4 regions of the Photorhabdus heterorhabditis genome follow, and region 2 is predicted to be linked to each of the others. Evidence: predicted binding sites of a transcription regulator. Region 2 holds the regulator's gene; each other region holds the start of a gene.
The links. The regulator CRP, encoded in region 2, controls carbon source genes, mostly activating them, when cyclic AMP is high. The targets are predictions, from matches to a motif close to ATGTGANNNNNNTCACAT.
Positions count from the first base shown of each region.

Region 1: msrB (peptide-methionine (R)-S-oxide reductase MsrB) is a predicted target of CRP. The motif match lies at 2,429-2,446, and genes of this name have one in related genera.
Region 3: adhE (bifunctional acetaldehyde-CoA/alcohol dehydrogenase) is a predicted target of CRP. The motif match lies at 2,720-2,737, and genes of this name have one in related genera.
Region 4: rbsD (D-ribose pyranase) is a predicted target of CRP. The motif match lies at 2,305-2,322, and genes of this name have one in related genera.

Region 1 covers NZ_LJCS01000037.1:7,794-13,146, reverse strand. Annotated here, with positions in the region: gene ansA (asparaginase) at 1-825, shown strand, start outside; gene pncA (bifunctional nicotinamidase/pyrazinamidase) at 838-1,476, shown strand; gene AM629_RS13325 (YeaC family protein) at 1,541-1,810, opposite strand; gene msrB (peptide-methionine (R)-S-oxide reductase MsrB) at 1,895-2,305, opposite strand; gene gapA (glyceraldehyde-3-phosphate dehydrogenase) at 2,652-3,647, shown strand; gene AM629_RS13310 (D-hexose-6-phosphate mutarotase) at 3,776-4,654, shown strand; gene AM629_RS13305 (MipA/OmpV family protein) at 4,731-5,353, opposite strand, start outside.
Region 2 covers NZ_LJCS01000022.1:47,747-53,099, forward strand. Annotated here, with positions in the region: gene AM629_RS09825 (aminodeoxychorismate synthase component II) at 54-629, shown strand; gene argD (bifunctional acetylornithine/succinyldiaminopimelate transaminase) at 753-1,964, shown strand; gene crp (cAMP-activated global transcriptional regulator CRP) at 2,014-2,646, opposite strand; gene AM629_RS09840 (OsmC family protein) at 2,968-3,375, shown strand; gene AM629_RS09845 (phosphoribulokinase) at 3,501-4,370, opposite strand; gene AM629_RS09850 (YheU family protein) at 4,389-4,607, opposite strand; gene AM629_RS09855 (hydrolase) at 4,604-5,353, opposite strand, start outside.
Region 3 covers NZ_LJCS01000059.1:9,656-15,008, reverse strand. Annotated here, with positions in the region: gene adhE (bifunctional acetaldehyde-CoA/alcohol dehydrogenase) at 1-2,601, opposite strand, end outside; gene AM629_RS16855 (YchE family NAAT transporter) at 3,011-3,655, shown strand; gene AM629_RS16850 (ABC transporter substrate-binding protein) at 4,221-5,353, shown strand, end outside.
Region 4 covers NZ_LJCS01000057.1:4,687-10,039, reverse strand. Annotated here, with positions in the region: gene viaA (ATPase RavA stimulator ViaA) at 1-622, opposite strand, end outside; gene ravA (ATPase RavA) at 627-2,126, opposite strand; gene rbsD (D-ribose pyranase) at 2,403-2,822, shown strand; gene rbsA (ribose ABC transporter ATP-binding protein RbsA) at 2,830-4,335, shown strand; gene rbsC (ribose ABC transporter permease) at 4,342-5,313, shown strand; gene rbsB (ribose ABC transporter substrate-binding protein RbsB) at 5,340-5,353, shown strand, end outside.

The DNA of each region.
Region 1 (5,353 bases), on a different contig from region 2:
GAAGACTGGCAATGTATCGCTGACGATATCCAGCAGAATTACGATGATTATGATGGTTTCGTGATTTTGCATGGCACAGATACGATGGCGTTTACCGCATCAGCGCTCTCTTTTATGTTTGAGAATCTTGGTAAGCCAATTATTGTTACAGGGTCACAAATTCCATTAGAAGCACTGCGTTCCGACGGGCAAACAAACTTGCTAAATGCGCTTTATCTTGCCGCTAATTATCCAGTTAATGAAGTCAGCCTGTTTTTCAATAATAAACTGTTCCGTGGAAACCGGACAGTTAAAGCCCATGCAGATGGTTTCGATGCCTTTGCTTCACCAAACTGTTCTCCATTAATGGAAGCGGGTATTAATATCAAAGCTTTCAATACATGCCCGGCGCCTGCCAGCCAAGGTGAATTTATCACCCATCGGATTACCCCCCAGCCAATTGGCGTAGTAACCATTTACCCCGGTCTTTCCAGTCAGGTTGTGAATAATATTTTAATGCAGCCAGTTAAGGCATTAATCCTACGCTCATATGGCGTTGGAAACGCGCCACAGCACCCTGAATTACTAAAAGAGCTAAAACAGGCTACAGAAAGAGGAATTGTCGTTGTCAATCTGACTCAATGCATTTCTGGTAGGGTAAACATGGAAGGATACGCAACAGGCCATGCTCTGGCTGAGGCTGGCGTGATAAGCGGTTATGATATGACTTTTGAAGCAACTTTAACCAAATTACACTATTTACTCAGTCAATCGTACAACCACGAAGAGATTAGATATCTAATGCAACAAAATTTACGTGGTGAATTGAGTTATGCTGACAAATAATCCAGGAAAAAGATGAAAACAGCACTATTACTTATCGATATACAGAACGATTTCTGTACTGGCGGAGCCTTGGCCGTAAAAGAGAGTGAACAAGTCATTGATGTTGCAAATCAGGCTATTGATATTTGCCTAAAGCACAATATCAGTATTATTGCCAGCCAAGATTGGCATCCTGCTGAACATATGAGTTTCGCAGTGAATTCCGGTCAGAAGATCGGTGATATTGGTGTACTGAATGGTATTCCACAAATATGGTGGCCGGAACATTGTGTTCAAGGACAACATGGCGCTGATTTTCATCCACAACTAAACAAACAGGCCATTATCGAGATTTTCTATAAAGGCGAAAATCCACAAATCGATAGCTACAGCGCTTTTTTTGACAATGGTCATCAGAGTAAAACCCAGCTTGATGACTGGTTGCAAACACAGCAAATTGAACGTCTGTTCATTATTGGTATCGCCACCGACTATTGTGTGAAGTTTACCGCACTGGACGCATTGGCATTAGGTTATGAAACCTGGGTCATTACCGATGGCTGCCGAGGGGTTAACCTCAATCCAGACGACAGTAAAGTGGCGTTCAAAGAGATAAAAGAACAAGGCGCTATGCTAATAAGAATTGATCAACTAGAAGATACTCTTGTCTGATACCAACAAGGGCCAGGCTGAGTTCAACAAACTCAGCCTTTCCGCTAACCTAACCTTCTGAAGATTATGGTTTCAATGTTGCCACCATTTCAGACTGAAAGGCTGCTTTCAGCTCTTGCTTACTCTTCATTACCAACCGACCATCGGTACCGATTGTCATATGCTCCGGATCATGGTTATGCTTTGCTTGCCATAACATAACCATTTGCAGGCTATATTCCTTCTGCTCCACCGTCAGAGGTACACCATCCTGCCATTTGCCCAGTTCCACTGCCTGAACCAAGTTTTGATATATTTCTGGTGTCATTACAGATAAAAGATCATCCAGTTCCATTGATATTTCCTCATTACTTTCCAGAATTAGCTGAAACGATTTAATTTCTTAAATTAATGGTTGTACCGACAATGATAAAAATAACTAACCTGCTGTTTTTTCGCCTGTATTTTCATCAGTAAAACTTAACGCAGCCGAGTTGATACAAAAACGTTCGCCTGTCGGTTGCGGACCATCAGAGAACACATGTCCCAAATGAGCATCGCAATGACTACAGCGAACCTCAATACGATGCATATTATGACTATTATCATCAATATACAGTACTGCATCATTACTGACAGGCTGATAAAAACTCGGCCAGCCACAGCCAGAATCAAATTTAGTATCAGACATAAACAACGGCCGTCCACAACACAGACAATGATACACGCCACTTTTTTTATTATGGAGTAATTTCCCTGAGAATGGAGACTCCGTCCCGGCATACTGGGTAACATGACGCTGAATATCAGTAAGCTCTGTATAAAGGGAAACATCAGAATTCTTAGCCATCACGACCACCTTAATAAAAATAAGACTAATGTTCTTACAAAATTAATTAATAATAACAAAAAATTAACATCACATCAGTGGAATTTATTTTAAGTGGTTAACTGGATATGTTTATCCTATTATTTGTGATGTGACTCGCATATCTAACCGATTAACTTTAAATATCTATCTGTGCCCCGATAATGATGAGCGGATCGATTGCCAGTATCCTAAGAGCAAACGTCTAAATGGTGGACTCGAAGTCGAAGTTTTTCGATTATTGACACGATTCCGCTTGACGGCTGGCAAGGTTTTGGTAACTTTAGTAACAACTTTTAATTCACTAAAAAATAGCTGGTGGAATACTATGACTATCAAAGTAGGTATCAACGGTTTTGGTCGTATCGGCCGTATTGTTTTCCGTGCTGCACAAGAACGTTCAGACATCGAAATCGTCGCAATCAACGACTTGCTAGATGCCGAATATATGGCTTACATGCTGAAATACGATTCAACTCATGGTCGCTTCAATGGCACTGTTGAAGTAAAAGACGGCCACCTGATTGTTAACGGTAAAACTATCCGTGTTACAGCAGAAAGGGACCCAGCTAACCTGAAATGGAATGAAGTAGGCGTTGATGTTGTTGCCGAAGCAACGGGTATTTTCCTGACCGACGAAACAGCACGTAAACACATTACCGCTGGTGCGAAAAAAGTTGTTCTGACCGGTCCGTCCAAAGATGACACACCAATGTTCGTTATGGGTGTTAACCATAAATCTTATGCAGGTCAGGACATCGTTTCTAATGCTTCCTGTACCACTAACTGCCTGGCGCCACTGGCTAAAGTTATCAATGATACATTCGGTATTGTGGAAGGTCTGATGACCACCGTTCACGCAACCACCGCAACTCAGAAAACTGTTGACGGCCCTTCTGCAAAAGATTGGCGCGGTGGTCGTGGTGCTGCTCAAAATATCATCCCATCTTCTACTGGCGCGGCTAAAGCTGTCGGTAAAGTGATCCCTGAATTGAACGGTAAACTGACTGGTATGGCTTTCCGTGTTCCAACCCCTAACGTATCTGTTGTTGATCTGACTGTACGTTTGGAAAAACCAGCCACTTACCAGCAAATTTGTGATGCCATCAAAGATGCGGCTGAAGGCGAACTGAAAGGTGTTCTGGGCTACACCGAAGATGACGTAGTATCTAACGATTTCAATGGTGAAAAACTGACTTCTGTGTTTGATGCAAAAGCAGGTATCGCCCTGAATGACAACTTTGTGAAACTGGTTTCTTGGTATGACAATGAAACAGGTTACTCCAATAAAGTTCTGGATCTGATCACTCATATCTCTAAATAACTGAGTAATCACCTTACCTGAAAAGAGCTGCCGGGAAAGGCAGCTCTTTTGTTTTTTTAATCTGTGTACAACATGCATTATTCTTGGATAATGCAATACCCCTGTTTTAGTTTTACAAGGTTATACGGATGAACGATAAAATTTTTGCATTACCGGTTGCAAAACAGATATCCCCCTCTATCAGTCAACGAAACATGGATGAACTTCCATTAATCGTCATCTCTCATCCAAAAGTGCGTGGTGCAATCAGTCTGCAAGGAGCGCACCTCATCTCCTGGCACCCCAAAGATCAAGAACCGGGATTATGGCTAAGCAAGAAAACCTCATTTAAAGCAGGCACAGCTATCCGCGGTGGGGTCCCTATTTGTTGGCCTTGGTTTGGCTCGGCTGGAACACCAATTCATGGTTTTGCCAGAATTCTTCCCTGGGAATTTAGCGCACACAATGAACATGAAAATGGCGTCATATTAACTTTCACCCTGAGAGACAATGAATATACCCATAAATTGTGGCCTTATGATTTTACATTAATTGCTCGTTTCAAACTGAGTGATACCTGTGAGGTAGAACTGGAAACTTATGGTAATTATCAAGCAACCTGTGCCCTGCATACTTATCTGAATGTAAGCGATATTAACCAGATTTCAATCAGTGGTCTGGGTAAACATTACATTGATACTATTACTGGCAAAGAGCAATACACAGCAGAAGAATATCTTATTTTCAATGATCGTATTGACCGCATTTACACAGAGCCAGAAGATTTTAGCCTGATAAGGGATAAATCACTGAGACGAACGATTGAAATTCACCATTACCATCACAGTGATATTGTATGCTGGAACCCAGGTGCTGAACTGTCGGGTAATATGAAAGATATAGGTAATGAAGATTATAAAAATATGGTTTGTGTAGAAACAGCCCGTATAAATAAACCGTTAATCACCAAAGATGATAGTCCAGCCCACATTTCGGTTATAATCCGTAGCCGAAAAGACAACCCGTAAATATCTTATGCTACTCCACACCAGAAAATCTGAATCCAATTCTATGGATTCAGATTTCATCCAGAATTAGCGCTAATTAGAAGCTATATGTAACGCCAGTCCAGACGATACCTACATATGACTTATTAACCATCGGGCTATCTTTAATTTCATCAGGTAACCGTTCAACACGTCCCATCATAAACGCAGACCATTCCTGATTAAATTTATAATTGGCAGATAATTCCAGATAAGGCGTCCAACTATCGCCTGGCGTATATTTTTCCAGTCCACTACGATGTGACTCACTACCTTTAACTCCATATTCGTAGCGGTTTTGTTTTTTGCTACTCCAAACCACCCCAAGTCCCGGTTGTAATGACCAATCATCATTTTCAAAATTATACAGATAAGCAAGGTCAACCGTCATACCTTTGCTTTTACCCAAAGTATCAGCAGCAAAAGAGCTACGTAACGTCCCCCAGTCTTCAATATGACGATAACTGAAACCACCCATAATGGTATCATGACGACGATCCAATTTTTTCATCTGTTCATCTTTATTATCTTTTGGGCGGAAATTTTGAGGATAATAATACACGTCTAAAGATAGCTGATCTTTCGGTTGATTCCACAAATAATACCCAGCGGCCAAAGTATGAAAATAGAAATTTTCACTTTCATAATTAACCATTGGAACAGGTAGTATTTTATCTTTAT
Region 2 (5,353 bases):
TGCAGGAGTGGCAGGACAGCAAATACAGCGATAAATGAGTAGGATTGTTTCCTATGTTATTAATAATAGATAACTACGATTCTTTTACATATAACTTATATCAATACTTTTGTGAATTGGGAATAGATGTTTTAGTTAAGCGCAATGATGAATTACTGCTTGAGGATATTGAGAGATTAGCTCCCACTCATCTTGTTATTTCCCCAGGCCCCTGTACGCCAAATGAAGCAGGCATTTCTCTGACTGCGATTTCGCATTTTGCGGGGCAGTTGCCGATTTTGGGTGTTTGCCTTGGACATCAGGCAATTGGACAGGCATTTGGTGCCAGTGTAGTAAAAGCTAGAGAAGTCATGCATGGGAAAACTTCTGCTATTCATCATAATCAGCAAGGTGTGTTTAAAGGTCTTAATCGGCCATTAACGGTTACCCGTTACCATTCATTGGTGATTGCTGCGGAAACATTACCTGCTTCATTTGAGGTGACTGCATGGAGCCAGCATGACGGCAATGTAGATGAAATCATGGGAATTCGTCACCGCACGTTGCCTCTGGAAGGTGTGCAGTTCCATCCAGAAAGTATTCTCAGCGAGCAAGGGCATCAGCTACTGAGAAACTTCCTTAGATATTAACCAGATACCAATAATTTCTTCATTTATTCATCTTTTTCATTGGCCCATCTTTGATTTTTTATGCGTATTTTGTGATTATATTTTCACTTTTAAATAATGTATATATAAAAATCGGGTGGGAAAATGACAGAACATGCCGCAGTAAATAGAAATACCTACGATCAAGTCATGTTGCCAATCTATTCACCGGCACAGTTTATACCGGTGAAAGGGCAAGGTAGTCGTGTATGGGATCAACAAGGGAAGGAATACATTGATTTTGCGGGTGGTATTGCTGTTATGGCTTTGGGACATTGTCACCCTGAGTTGGTTGATGTTTTGAAGCAGCAAGGAGAGAAACTTTGGCATATCAGTAATATTTTCACCAATGAACCGGCTTTAATATTGGCGCAGAAATTGATTGATGCTACGTTTGCTGAACGGGTATTTTTTGCTAATTCAGGTGCAGAAGCGAATGAAGCTGCATTTAAACTGGCTCGTCACTATGCCATTACCCGTCACAGCCCATATAAAACCAAAATTATTGCGTTCCATCAGGGATTTCATGGTCGTACCCTTTTTACTGTCTCTGTTGGTGGTCAGCCAAAATATGCTGATGGTTTTGGGCCAAAACCCGCAGATATTATTCATGTACCTTTTAATGACTTAGAGGCGGTAAAGGCAGTCATGGATGACCATACTTGTGCGGTTATATTGGAACCTGTTCAGGGAGAAGGGGGAGTAACTCCTGCAACATCTGCGTTTATTCATGGGGTGCGTGAGCTTTGTGATAAACATCAGGTGCTGCTGGTGTTTGACGAAGTACAAAGTGGGATGGGACGTACCGGCAAACTGTTTTCTTATATGCATTATGATGTTGCACCGGATATTATCACCACAGCGAAAGCACTAGGAAATGGTTTTCCTGTCAGTGCTATGCTGACCACCGCGAATATTGCCTCGGTTATGGTGCCGGGAACTCACGGTACGACTTACGGTGGTAATCCGCTGGCTTGTGCAGTCGCAAATGTTGCGTTTGATATTATCAATACGCCAGAGGTTCTGGATGGGGTTGAAAAACGTCATAATTTAATTGTGAATTTTTTGAACGATATTAATCAGCAATATTCCGTATTTGGTGAGATCCGTGGAAAAGGATTACTGATTGGTGCGGAACTAAAAGGGCAGTATCAGGGAAAATCTAAAGATATCCTGCAACTGGCTGCTGAAAATGGGCTAATGTTGCTGAGTGCTGGCAGTGATGTACTGCGTTTCACACCTTCGTTGATTATCAGTAAAGAAGAGATTGCTCAGGGAATGGAACGGTTGGAAAAGACGATTAGCCAGTTAGTATAACGAATACAAGAAAAATCAGCGCAAATATAATGCGCTGATTCATCAGGTATTAACGTGTACCGTAAACAACAATTGTTTTGCCGTGTGCGGAAATCAGGTTTTGATCTTCCAGCATTTTCAGGATACGACCAACCGTTTCACGGGAACAGCCAACAATTTGGCCAATTTCCTGACGTGTGATTTTGATTTGCATCCCATCCGGGTGGGTCATAGCATCTGGTTGTTTTGCCAAATTCAGCAAGGTCTGAGCAATACGGCCGGTAACATCCAGAAAGGCTAGATTACCGACTTTCTCAGAAGTCGTTTGCAAACGGCTTGCCATTTGGGCAGATAAACGCATTAGAATATCCGGGTTGACCTGAATCAGTTGGCGGAATTTTTTATAGGAAATTTCAGCCACTTCACAGGCACTTTTAGCCCGTACCCAGGCTGTACGCTCTTGCCCTTCTTCAAATAATCCAAGTTCGCCAATGAAATCTCCCTGATTTAAATAGGAGAGGATCATCTCTTTGCCTTCTTCATCTTTAATCAAAACTGCAACAGAGCCTTTTACGATGTAGTAAAGCGTCTCTGCTTTTTCGCCTTGATGAATAAGCGTGCTTTTAGATGGATATTTATGAATATGGCAGTGTGACAAAAACCATTCAAGAGTGGGGTCTGTTTGTGGCTTGCCGAGAACCATTCGCTTCATCCTCTGTTGTTATCGCTGCCTAAATAACATGAGAATCTAAAAGTTTCTCATCAGGCTGGCTTATAAAGACACTAGCTTAACATATTAGTTTGTCGAAAAACCGACAGGTGAAAGTTTTATATAGGTTATCTAAAATTTGAACCCTGAGTATTGATCCTAACCTAATATATACCTGACCTGCTTCTGTTTGTAGCACAGGAAAAGGTTTCTGTCTTGTCTTGTATTGTTTCAGCATCATGAACTGCGCATTAGATTGCCAGTTTAATACCGAAAGGGTAGGCTTTAATGCAAAAAATGGTTTAAGGGGGGATTATGCAAGCACGGGTAAAATGGGTTGAAGGGTTATCTCTTTTGGGGGAGTCGTCTTCGGGTCATCAGATAATGATGGATGGAAATGCCGGCGATAAGGCACCAAGCCCAATGGAAATGGTATTAATGGCAGCGGGTGGTTGCAGTACGATTGATGTTGTTTCTATTTTGCAGAAAGGTAGATATGACGTAATAGATTGTGAGGTAAAATTAACTTCCCGCCGTCGTGAAGAAGCGCCACGCTTGTTTACTCATATAAATCTGCATTTCATTGTGACAGGCAAAGATTTAACAGATAAAGCGGTTGAACGTGCTGTTATACTTTCCGCAGAAAAATATTGCTCTGTTTCGTTGATGCTGGGAAAGTCAGTTGAAATCACCCACAGTTTTGAAATTAAAGATGCAGATTAAGATATTATTTATTGATTAAAAAATAACGGCAGGTAACTAACATTTCAGTTACCTGTTTTATTAACTGAATAATGTAAAGATGTGAATTCAGAGACTGGATTTTTTACATTTATCCCAGGTTCTGATCAGCAAATCTTTTCCCCTTCCAGCAATCGTTGTACTAATGGCGTCATAATTAATTCCATTGCCAATCCCATTTTTCCGCCTGGAACCACAATGGTATTAATACTTGAAACGAATGAGCCTTGTAGCATTGATAACAGGTACGGGAAATCAATCTGAGTCAGATCACGGAAACGGATGACAATGAAACTTTCATCCAATGATGGAATGGCTTTGGCTGAAAATGGGTTGGAGGTATCCACGGTAGGGACACGTTGAAAGTTGATATGTGTTCGCGAAAATTGTGGCGTAATGTAATTGATATAATCATCCATAGAACGAACAACAGAATCCATCACCGCTTCTTGTGAATGTCCTCGTTCCCCGGTATCACGGATAAGTTTCTGTATCCATTCAAGGTTGACAATCGGCACTACTCCTACCAGCAGATCGACATGGCTGGCAACGTTATGTTGTGGTGTTACAACGCCACCATGTAGACCTTCATAGAACAGCACATCGGTTTGCTTGGGTAAGGATGCCCATGGTGTAAATGTACCGGGTAGCTGGTTGTAAGGAACGGCATCGTCATAAGTATGAAGATATTTCCGACGACGGCCTTCACCCGTTTCACCATAGTCAATCATGGTTTTTTCCAGCATGCCAAAATCATTGGCTTCTGGCCCAAAGTAACTGATATGTCTGCCTTGTTCTTTGGCTTTACGAATCGCAGCATCCATTTCAGGGCGGGTGTAACGGTGGAAACTGTCCCCTTCTATTTGCGCCGCACTGATATTAAGTTGCTGGAAAATTTTACGGAAAGCTAAACTCGTTGTTGTTGTTCCGGCGCCGCTAGAGCCGGTAATTGCAATAATCGGATGTTTGGCGGACATACAGTAAACTCCATAATGTTAAGAATCGAACATTTCTTTCGGCATAATATTGATGCTTTCATGCAGTTCAGACCACACCAGCATAACATCTCCTCGTTCTAACTGACGGCGTATGTCAGTGACTTTCTGCTCAAGCGATTTTTCATGTTCGCCATAGTCAGTACCTTCCCGCAGGACAAAGCTCTCTATCAAATTTAGCAGAGTTTCTGGTTCCAGTTGTTGCCACGGAATAATCATTGCGGTTGCTCCAGATAAGATGACAGCCAACCTGGAATACGTTGTTCCAGCCACATTTGTGGTTTCTTCAGAGAACCACTGACAAAGCCGACGTGTCCACCATGTTCTGTCATTTGATATTCAATATTCTTAGGCAGAGTTTTGAGATCAGGGACAACTTCTGGCGACATAAAGGGATCGTCTTTGGCATGAATAATCAGCAGTGGCACAGTAATGTCAGGCAGACGTGGCAGTGCACTGCACTGGCGATAGTAGTCTACTGCATCTTTAAAATTGTGGAGCTTTGCGGTTACAATTTCATCAAATTCCCGAATGCGTTTCAATTTTTTTACCTGAGACAGATTGATTGGCAGTGAATTTGGGTAGCGTAGCAATTTGCGAGTAATATTGCGTTTCAGGCTATTAAGCAGATAGCGCTCATAAACTTGAGAAAATCCTCTTTCTATCCGGTTGGAGCAGGCTTCCAGCATCAGAGGCGCGGAGACAACGACCGCAGCATTGACTTGGGCATTTGTTTTTTCTTCTGCCAGATAACAGGCCAGTACATTACCACCAATTGAATAACCCACAGCTGAGGTTGGTACATCACCGTAGGTCTGTTTCAGCCAGTTTAAAAAATAACGGGCATCGTTTGTTTCGCCTGAGTGATAGAGACGTTTCTGGCGGTTTGGTTCACCACTGCACCCACGGAAGTGCATGACAACACCAAGCCAGCCTTTTTTCTGACAGATATGGAGCAAACCGTT
Region 3 (5,353 bases), on a different contig from region 2:
GAATTCACGTCCATAGTATGAATCCAACAAGAGTTGTTTCAGCTCAGAAATCAGAGGATAGCGAGGATTCGCGCCAGTGCATTGGTCATCGAAAGCATCTTCAGACAATTTATCAATTTTTACTAAAAAGTCCGCTTCCTGAATACCGGCGGCGCGGATAGAGGTTGGGATACCCAGTTCAGATTTCATCTCTTCCAGCCATGCTAGCAGTTTTTCAATTTTTGTTGCGGTACGGTCCCCGGTAGCAGATAAGCCAAGATGATCTGCAATTTCAGCATAACGACGGCGTGCCTGTGGACGGTCATATTGGCTGAATGCAGTCTGTTTAGTTGGGTTATCGTTAGCGTTATAACGGATAACGTTACAAATCAGCAATGCGTTAGCAAGGCCGTGCGGGATATGGAACTCAGAACCCAGTTTGTGTGCCATAGAGTGACATACGCCCAGAAAGGCGTTAGCAAATGCAATGCCAGCAATGGTTGCAGCATTATGAACCCGTTCACGGGCAATAGGATTAGTTGCACCTTCGTGATAGCTGGCTGGAAGGAATTCTTTTAGTAGTTTTAGTGCTTGAAGTGCTTGTCCGTCAGAGTATTCGTTTGCCAGCACAGATACATAAGCTTCTAGAGAATGGGTGATAGCATCCAAGCCACCAAAAGCACACAGTGATTTTGGTAAATCCATTACCAGATTAGCATCAACGATAGCCATATCTGGAGTCAGGGCATAGTCAGCCAATGGATATTTTTGACCGGTGGTATCATCAGTGACAACGGCAAATGGTGTCACTTCAGAGCCTGTGCCGGAAGTTGTGGTAATTGCTACCATTTTAGCTTTAATGCCCATTTTCGGGAATTTGTAGATGCGTTTACGGATATCCATAAATCGCAGGGCTAATTCTTCGAAATGCGTTTCAGGGTGTTCATACATTACCCACATAATTTTGGCGGCATCCATTGGAGAACCCCCCCCTAGTGCAACAATGATATCTGGTTTGAATGAATGCATTTGTTCAGCACCTTTACGAACGATGCTCAATGTCGGGTCAGCTTCAACTTCAAAGAAAACTTCTGTTTCTATCCCGTGGGATTTCAGCACATCAGTGACTTGATCAGCATAACCATGATTGAATAAGAAACGGTCTGTTACGATAAAGGCCCGTTTTGCACCATCGGTTGCCACTTCCCCTAATGCGACAGGTAGGGAACCCCGACGGAAGTAAATTGATTTTGGAAGTTTATGCCATAACATATTTTCTGCTCTCTTCGCCACGGTTTTGGTGTTGATGAGATGTTTTGGCCCCACATTTTCGGAGATGGAATTTCCTCCCCAGGAACCGCAACCTAGTGTTAGAGATGGAGCAAGTTTGAAGTTGTAAAGATCACCGATACCACCTTGAGATGCGGGTGTATTCACCAGGATGCGTGCTGTTTTCATTTTGTCGCCAAAGTACTTGACTCTTGCTGCTTGATTATCTTGATCGGTATACAGGCAGGAGGTGTGACCAATACCGCCCATTTCAACCAGTTTTTCTGCTTTTTCTACCGCATCTTCAAAACTGCTTGCATGGTACATAGCGAGCAGTGGAGACAGTTTTTCGTGAGCAAAAGGTTCAGTTTCATCAATCTGGCTGACTTCCCCAATGAGTATTTTGGTTTTTTCAGGAACATGGATGCCTGCCATTTTGGCAATTTTAGTTGCAGGCTGACCAACAATTGCTGCGTTCAGGTTACCGTTTTTCAGGATAATATCCTGAACAGCTTGCAGCTCTTTGCCTTGTAACAAATAACCGCCGTGAGTAAAGAATCGTTCACGTACCTGTTCGTAAACAGAATCCACTACGATAACGGACTGTTCTGAAGCGCAGATAACGCCGTTGTCAAACGTTTTGGACATCAGAATAGATGCAACGGCACGTTTAATATCAGCTGATTCATCAATGACGACGGGGGTGTTACCCGCCCCAACGCCGATTGCGGGTTTACCTGAGCTGTATGCCGCTTTTACCATACCTGGGCCACCGGTAGCGAGGATCAGGTTGATATCCTGGTGGTGCATCAACGCATTAGAAAGTTCAACAGAGGGTTCATCAATCCAGCCAATAATATCTTCAGGTGCGCCGGCCTCAATTGCAGCACGTAGGACCAATTCAGCGGCTTTGTTGGTTGCTTTTTTAGCTCGTGGGTGTGGTGAGAAAATAATACCGTTACGGGTTTTCAGGCTGATTAGCGCCTTAAAAATAGCTGTAGATGTTGGGTTAGTGGTTGGCACGATGCCGCAAATTAAGCCTATAGGTTCAGCAATAGTGATAGTGCCGAATGTTTGGTCTTCGGACAAAATGCCACAAGTTTTATCATCTTTATATGCGTTATAGATGTATTCGGAGGCAAAGTGATTTTTGATGACTTTGTCTTCGACAATACCCATACCCGATTCTGTCACGGCTAATTTTGCTAAAGGAATACGTGCATCGGCTGCCGCAAGAGCGGCAGCTCGGAAGATTTTGTCAACTTGTTCTTGAGAGAAGTTAGCAAATTCACGTTGCGCTTTTTTTACTCTGGCAACCATTTCATTCAGTTCAGTAGCATTAGTTACAGTCATAAAAAACGACTCCTGATAAATATTAAAAATCTTTAATATTAGGTAAAAAAGTATTTTACAGACTATTTAGTCTGGTGATTTTATGATAGCTACAGGTTACCATTTGGTATTAAATATATATTGATCTTAATCACACAAATGCAAAGCTGACTCCTTTCAGCTTTGATGGGTGATAATATGAATTGAATGGCAAAAGAGTGAATAAGATTAAGTTATTAACTTGGCGAAAATATCGAGTAAACAACTTTTTATATAAGAAATTATTAATTAAAAAATGGGTTATAGTGGATAGAAACCGAAATCTTATCGGTATAATGTAAAGAAAAAATTAAGTTTTCCATAATATTCTGGTGGATGACCATATGGAAACAGACTTACTAATACTGCGTAGCTCAATGAGGAGTTATTTGTGAGTGACTTGCTACTGGATCTTCCTGGTTACATTAAGTTTTTTGTTGGATTGTTTGCGCTAGTTAATCCCGTTGGTATCTTGCCGGTTTTTATTAGCATGACTCATTACCAGACTCAATCTGCCCGTAATAAAACTAATTTTATAGCCAATATTTCTGTTGCCATCATTTTATGGACAGCTTTGCTGTTAGGTGATTCGATCCTGCGTATGTTTGGTATTTCCATTGATTCTTTCCGTATTGCTGGTGGGATTCTTGTTGTGACTATCGCTATGTCGATGATTAACGGTAAGCTTGGGGAAGATAAGCAAAATAAGCAGGAAAAATCAGAAACAGCGATCAGAGAGAGTGTCGGGGTTGTGCCATTGGCATTACCGTTAATGGCAGGTCCTGGTGCAATCAGTTCTTGTATTGTTTGGAGTTCTCGCTACCAGGGGTGGCAAAATTTTATTGGACTTGCGCTAACCAGCGCGTTGTTTGCTTTTTGCTGCTGGTTATTATTTCGAGCCGCTCCTTTAGTGGTCAAATACCTTGGGCAGACGGGAATTAACGTTATCACCCGTATTATGGGGCTGTTGTTGATGTCTTTAGGAATCGAGCTGATTGTGACAGGGATTAGGGCATTATTTCCGGGGCTAATCTGATACGACTTGCGAGAAAAGAGGTGAATTTTTTTCTAGTCAAATTATAAATTATAATATTCTTATCATTTTTATGATAAAGCTTGTTTTATCATCTTTTCTCGTTTTTTTTATCGGTACTTCCTGAATTTTATACAAATAATCCAATATTTTTTAAATTATTCTGGTCTGTTTATACAATGTGTAACTGGCTGCTTCCACCATGGTTTTGTGATGAATGTAGGTTTTTAATTTGCATTGATTGCAATTTGTTAAAATTATGTTTATTTTCATTTGGGTTTACCTTTATATCCTGTTTTAGTTAATCATATTGTGTAAAAATCTTTATATATCAATGTATTGTTGTGTGATTTGGGATCTTTTGCCAATTAATGTAATAGGTTGTAATAAGTTGTTTGTAAGGTCAATCTTTGCAATATGAAAGGAATATTTAACAACTGGTATGATAAGCAGTCTTTAATATTTAATCCGTAAGTATTTTACTTTGGGGTGTATAACGCGAAGATGCCAGTCTTTATGGGATATATGCAGAGTGAATGAGAAGATTCACTAAATCTGGAGGAAAGAAATGAAGATCAAACAATTAAAATTATATAAGTTTGTTTCCAATATATTTTTATTATTGGCATTTCCTGTTACGGCGGTGTTTGCTGCTGAGGTACCAGAGGGGGTGAAACTTGCCGATCAACAGCAGATTACTGTAGATAATGGCGTAGAAGTTGCCTCACTTGATCCACATAAAGTTGAAGGTGTGCCGGAAACCAACATTATTCTTAATCTATTAGAAGGGTTGGTGAGTACCGGTCCCGAAGGGGAAATCGTTCCGGCAGTTGCAAGCCATTGGGAAAATCAAGGTGACACGGTATGGACTTTCTATCTGCGTGATAACGCTAAATGGAGTGATGGAACGCCGGTCACTGCACACGATTTTGAGTATAGCTGGCAACGATTGGCTGATCCAAATGTGGGATCACCTTATGCCAGTTACCTTCAATATGCTTACGTTGAAAACATTGATGATGTTCTGAAGGGTAAAAAATCTCCCGATCAGTTGGGTGTTAAAGCGCTAGATGACCATCGTTTACAAGTTATTTTGACGCATCCTGTGCCTTATTTTGTCAATATGCTCAGTCATACAGCAATGAAACCCGTGAAAAAGGATATCGTCGAAAAGTTTGGCAATAAATGGACACTGCCAGAAAATTATGTGGGAAATGGGGCATATCGGTTGAAAGAGTGGGTGGTGAATGAGCGAATAGTACTTGAGCGTAACCCACAATATTGGAATAACGAGAAGACAGTGATTGAACAAGCTACTCTTTTGCCTCTTCAGTCGGAAACTAGCGGTATTAATCGTTATCGTAGTGGGGAAATAAATATAACCAACAACGCCATTCCTCCTAATCTGTATCAGAAAATGAAGAAAGATATCTCTGATCAGGTTCGCGTTAGTCCTTATCTTTGTACATTTTATTACGAGATTAATAATAAAAAGCCACCATTTACTGATGTGAGAGTCCGTGAAGCAGTCAAGTTAAGCCTCGACAGAGATATTATTGCTAGAAAAATTATGGGGCAGGGGCAAATACCCGCTTATGGTTTTACACCAACGTTTATTGGGGGGGGCGATTTTTCTAAACCAGAGTGGGCTAACTGGACACAGGAACAGCGTAATAAACGTGCCAGAGAATTATTGGCGCA
Region 4 (5,353 bases), on a different contig from region 2:
GAAACTCACTATAATGAATCAATAACTGTGTATCATTTCGGGAATGATTTATCTGACTTTTACTCATATCCCATAACCGTCCTGCTGCTCTGTCATTTTTACTGAAAATGGGGTCGAGATTACCACTGAGTGTCAGCCTCTGTTCCAGTTCCGCTAATAATTGTTCTTTTTCTTGTTCCAATAACTCTTTGTGGAAGTTTGTGGTTTGCAGTATCAAATTGAGTCGCCATTGTTGAATAAACAAAGTTTGCAGTGTATTTGAATGATCAATAGCATTAGTTGCCAGCTTCTGGGCTTCTGCATAAAAAGGTGATTTAATTCGGCTCAGCGTTTTGAGAATTTCGGGGAGTTTAAGGTAAAAATTATCTGTGCTGACAGGCAGTAATTGCTGGTATAACTGAAATTCTTCTGCCAGAGTCGCAGGAATTAATGCTTCTTTGATCCTCTGTTGTAAATCTTGTTTCCAGCCGGGAATGTCTTTCAACAATGCACGTTTCAAGCGAGGATATTTTTCAAAAAAGATAGCCAACTGAGGTGAAGCCAAGAGGATTAGTACGATTTCCTCTATCAGTTCACCTTCGTTTACTGACAATAAAAGATCAAGGGTTGTTAAGCTAATCATTTAATTAGTTTCTCATTTTTATTTTCAGTTGGTTTACTTTATCTGTTAGTTGGATAAAGCTTTTTTCTATCGCATTAAGCCAATGACTTTCAATAAACAGGCATGGTTTATGTTGGTTAAGTAATTGGCGTTGTTGGTAAATTTCTTGATTAATTTTTTCCAATCTCTCTTGCCACTCGCTGTTTTTTTCATTTTGTTGGTGTTGGCTATCTGGTAAATATAAAGTGGATGAACGACGGCTAATATCGAAAATTTCTATCTGGTATGCTGAATTAATTTCGGCTGTTATGCTTTGTGGAAAACCAATACTGTTCAGGCGAACTGGTAATTCTCCACCTTTTTTTATCCAGACATTCAGAGTCTTTTTTTCTATTTCAATGAAATTGACCTGAATATCATGGATATAAAGAGGTGTATGCAGAAATAAAGTCAATTTCTCTTCATTGATATGATCGGGTAGAGAATATTGTGTTTTGTGCCCAAACAGACGGATTTTTTTTCCTATCTGGAATGCTTGCTGATTGTTTTTATCCTGAAGGACCTGAATCCATTGATGATGAAGTGAATCAATTTTCTGAGATAATATTCTTTGCTGATATGCCTGCTCGGTTATTAGAGTATTTAAATATTGAGGCAACAGTTTGAAAGAGTTAAGATCATGCCATAAACAATCTTTTAGTAATATTAAATCAAGCGGTGATATTTCCTTTCTACCATTAAAGAAAGCACTGGCTTGTAATAAATGAATTGCTTTCTTCCAGCGTCGATCTGAAACGTAAGGTGAGTGTTCTGTCATATCGAGTTGTTGACGTAGTTGGTAGATAATATCAAAACAACTATCTGGCAGAGTTATTCTATTAATCTCATTTTGCCATTGGTGAAATTCTTCACTTGTTATCTGAATGTTTTCAGGGACAGGATTATCAATTTCATTTTTGTGGTTAATGAGTAATGCTCGGAAATTCTGTTTTTCCTGAATTTTATCCAACCAAATACGGATTAGCATTCGGTCATAAAGAGCTTCAAGGCTACTATCTGCTTCAGGTAATTCATTGGAGGCTGTTACCAGTAACCTCATTGGAATTTTTTCTTCGATATCCCCGTTTCTGAATTTTCTTTCATTAATTGCCGTCAGCAAGGTATTAAGAATTGCTGGGCCAGCTTTCCATACCTCATCAAGAAAAACAATTTCAGTTTCAGGTAAATAGCCGGCAGTTAGGCGTTGATAACGTCCTTCTTCTTTCAACGCTTGGATAGAAAGAGGTCCGAAAATTTCTTCAGGAGTAGAGAAACGGGTCATCAGATATTCAAATGCTCTGGCATCATGAAATGCAAATTTTAATCGGCGGGCGATTAGACTTTTAGCGATTCCTGGAGGACCAAGTAGAAAAACACTTTCCCCACACAATGCGGCTAGCAAACATAAACGAATAGCCTGTTGTCTTTCATACAGGCCACTTTCCAGATAGTTACTTAAACAAGCTATTTTTTCTGCTATTTGCATAATCCATACCAATGTTATCTACGAGGTTAAATAAATTATTAGCTATATGTGAAATAAGTCTTAATCATAGGTTTTAGTCATCATTTATTGATGAAGATAATATTTACCTTAAAAATCGATTCAGCGTCAAATATTCAATAAGTTAACGTTTATTTTTTGTTTTTTTATTAGCGAAACGTTTCGATGACGATCACACTTTTGTATCAATAATGTTGCATTTTAAATGTTACTTTCTATATTGCTTAATTAGCGAAACGTTTCGCTAATGGAATAAAAATGAAAAAAGGTGTATTGCTTAATTCTGAAATTTCAGCCGTCATTTCTCGGCTGGGGCATACTGACCAGATTACAATTGGTGATGCTGGATTACCAATTCCTTCTTCAGCCCAGCGGATTGATTTAGCGCTAACCCAGGGGATTCCCTGTTTTATATCTGTTCTCAAAGTCGTTACTCAGGAAATGCAGGTTGAAGCTGCATTTTTAGCAGAGGAGATCATTAGCCATAATCCTTTGATTCATCAATTAATATTGGATCAAATTAAAGAGCTTGAGAAACAGCAAGGGAATTCAATCACTATAGAATATATTAGTCATAATACATTAAAAGAGAAAATGGAACATAGCCGAGCGGTGATTCGTACCGGAGAAAATTCTCCTTATGCCAATATTATCCTTTGTGCTGGTGTAACTTTCTGAGGTGGTTATGCAACCTGTACTAGAACTAAAAGGAATTGGTAAATCCTTTCCTGGTGTCAAAGCATTATCCGACGCGGCATTACGTGTTTACCCGGGCAAAGTTATGGCATTGGTAGGGGAGAATGGTGCAGGTAAATCCACAATGATGAAAGTATTGACTGGGATATATACCAGAGATACAGGAGTGATTCATTATTTGGGCAAAGAAGTGACTTTTTCTAGTCCTAGATCCTCTCAGGAGGCAGGTATCGGAATTATCCATCAAGAATTAAATCTTATTCCTCAAATGACCATTGCTGAAAATATTTTTCTGGGACGCGAATTTGTTAATAAATTCGGTACCATTGACTGGAGGAAAATGTATCAGGAAGCTGATCGCCTTTTGAGAAAGTTGAATCTGAGTTATAGCAGTCACCGGCGGGTAGCTGAACTTTCTATCGGTGGGCAGCAAATGGTTGAAATAGCCAAAGTACTGAGTTTTGAATCCAAAGTTATCATTATGGATGAGCCAACAGATGCACTGACTGATACAGAAACCGAATCATTGTTCAGAGTGATACATGAACTGAAATTCCAGGGATGCGGTATTGTTTATATATCCCATCGATTGAAAGATATTTTTGAAATATGTGATGATGTTACGGTATTCCGTGATGGGCAATTTATTAGTGAAAAACAGGTAAAGGAATTAACAGAAGACGACTTAATTGAAATGATGGTTGGTCGAAAATTGGAAGATCAATACCCCCACCTGAATTTACCTCGTGGTAAGAAACGGCTCAAAGTTGAGAAAATTTCTGGTCCCGGTGTGAGAAATGTCAGTTTTTCCCTTTATAGTGGAGAAATTCTGGGTATATCGGGGTTGATGGGGGCAGGCCGCACGGAATTGATGAGAATTATTTATGGCGCATTGCCAAAAACGCAAGGGAGGATTGCTTTGGATGGGAATCCCGTTATAACTCGTAACCCTCAGGATGCGTTAGCTTATGGGATTGTTTATATTTCAGAAGATCGGAAGCGTGATGGCCTAATTTTGGAAATGTCAGTTAAAGATAATATGTCTCTGACTGCCTTACGTTATTTCAGTAACAAATTAGGTGGTCTAAATCATAAAGAAGAGCGGAAAGCAGTTAGTCACTTTATTAAGTTGTTTAATATTAAAACGCCTTCAATGGAACAGACCGTTGGTCTACTTTCTGGTGGTAATCAGCAAAAAGTGGCAATTGCTCGTGGATTAATGACCAGACCAAAAGTTCTTATCTTGGATGAGCCTACTCGAGGTGTAGATGTCGGTGCAAAAAAAGAAATTTATCAGCTAATTAATCAGTTCAAAAAAGAAGGTTTGAGCATCATACTCGTTTCTTCTGAAATGCCGGAAGTGATAGGAATCAGCGACCGAATTTTGGTCATGTATGAAGGTCATATCAGCGGAGAATTCCTTGCTGAGCAAGCAACTCAAGAAGCTTTAATGGCGGCAGCCGTTGGCAAACAATATGATGTGATTCAGGAGTAATTCAGTATGAATTCTAATGTATCACCGACATCTAAACGTTGGTTTACTAAAGAATGGCTGCTGGAGCAAAAATCACTGATTGCGTTGTTAGCACTTATAGCAGTAGTTTCCTCTCTTAGTCCGAATTTTTTCACTTTAAATAATTTGTTTAACATTCTGCAACAGACATCGGTTAACGCCATTATGGCTGTTGGGATGACACTAGTTATTCTGACATCAGGTATTGATTTGTCTGTTGGTTCATTGCTTGCGTTGACAGGTGCAGTAGCAGCTTCGCTGGTTGGAATGGAAGTTAATGCATTGGTGGCTATAGTCGGTGCTTTAGCTTTAGGTGCTGCGATCGGTGCTGGTACAGGAATAATTATTGCTAAAGGTAAGGTACAAGCCTTTATTGCTACTCTGGTCATGATGTTATTACTTCGTGGAATAACTCGCGTCTATACTGATGGTAGCCCGATAAATACAGGATTCAGCGATAATGCAGATCTATTTAGCTGGTTTGGTATTGGTCGTCCATTGGGTATCCCTACTCCAGTATGGTTGATGTTGATAGTTTTTGTTATTGCTTGGTACATCTTACACCATACTCGTTTGGGCCGTTATATTTATGCTTTAGGCGGTAATGAATCAGCTACTCGTTTGTCCGGTATCAGCGTCGATAAAATCAAGATTATTGTTTATTCCTTATGTGGTTTACTGACTGCACTGGCAAGTATTATTGAGGTAGCCCGTCTCTCTTCTGCCCAGCCAATGGCAGGGAATGGTTATGAACTAGATGCGATTGCTGCCGTAGTATTAGGAGGAACCCGTCTGGCAGGTGGTAAGGGGTTAATTGTTGGTACTCTAATTGGTGCGCTGATCCTCGGTTTTTTAAATAATGGCTTAAACTTATTAGGTATTTCTTCTAACTACCAGATGATCGTTAAAGCAGTTGTAATATTGTTGGCAGTTTTGATTGATAACAAAAATAGTAAATAACCTTATCCTCTACAGGAAATAACACAATGAAAATGAAGAA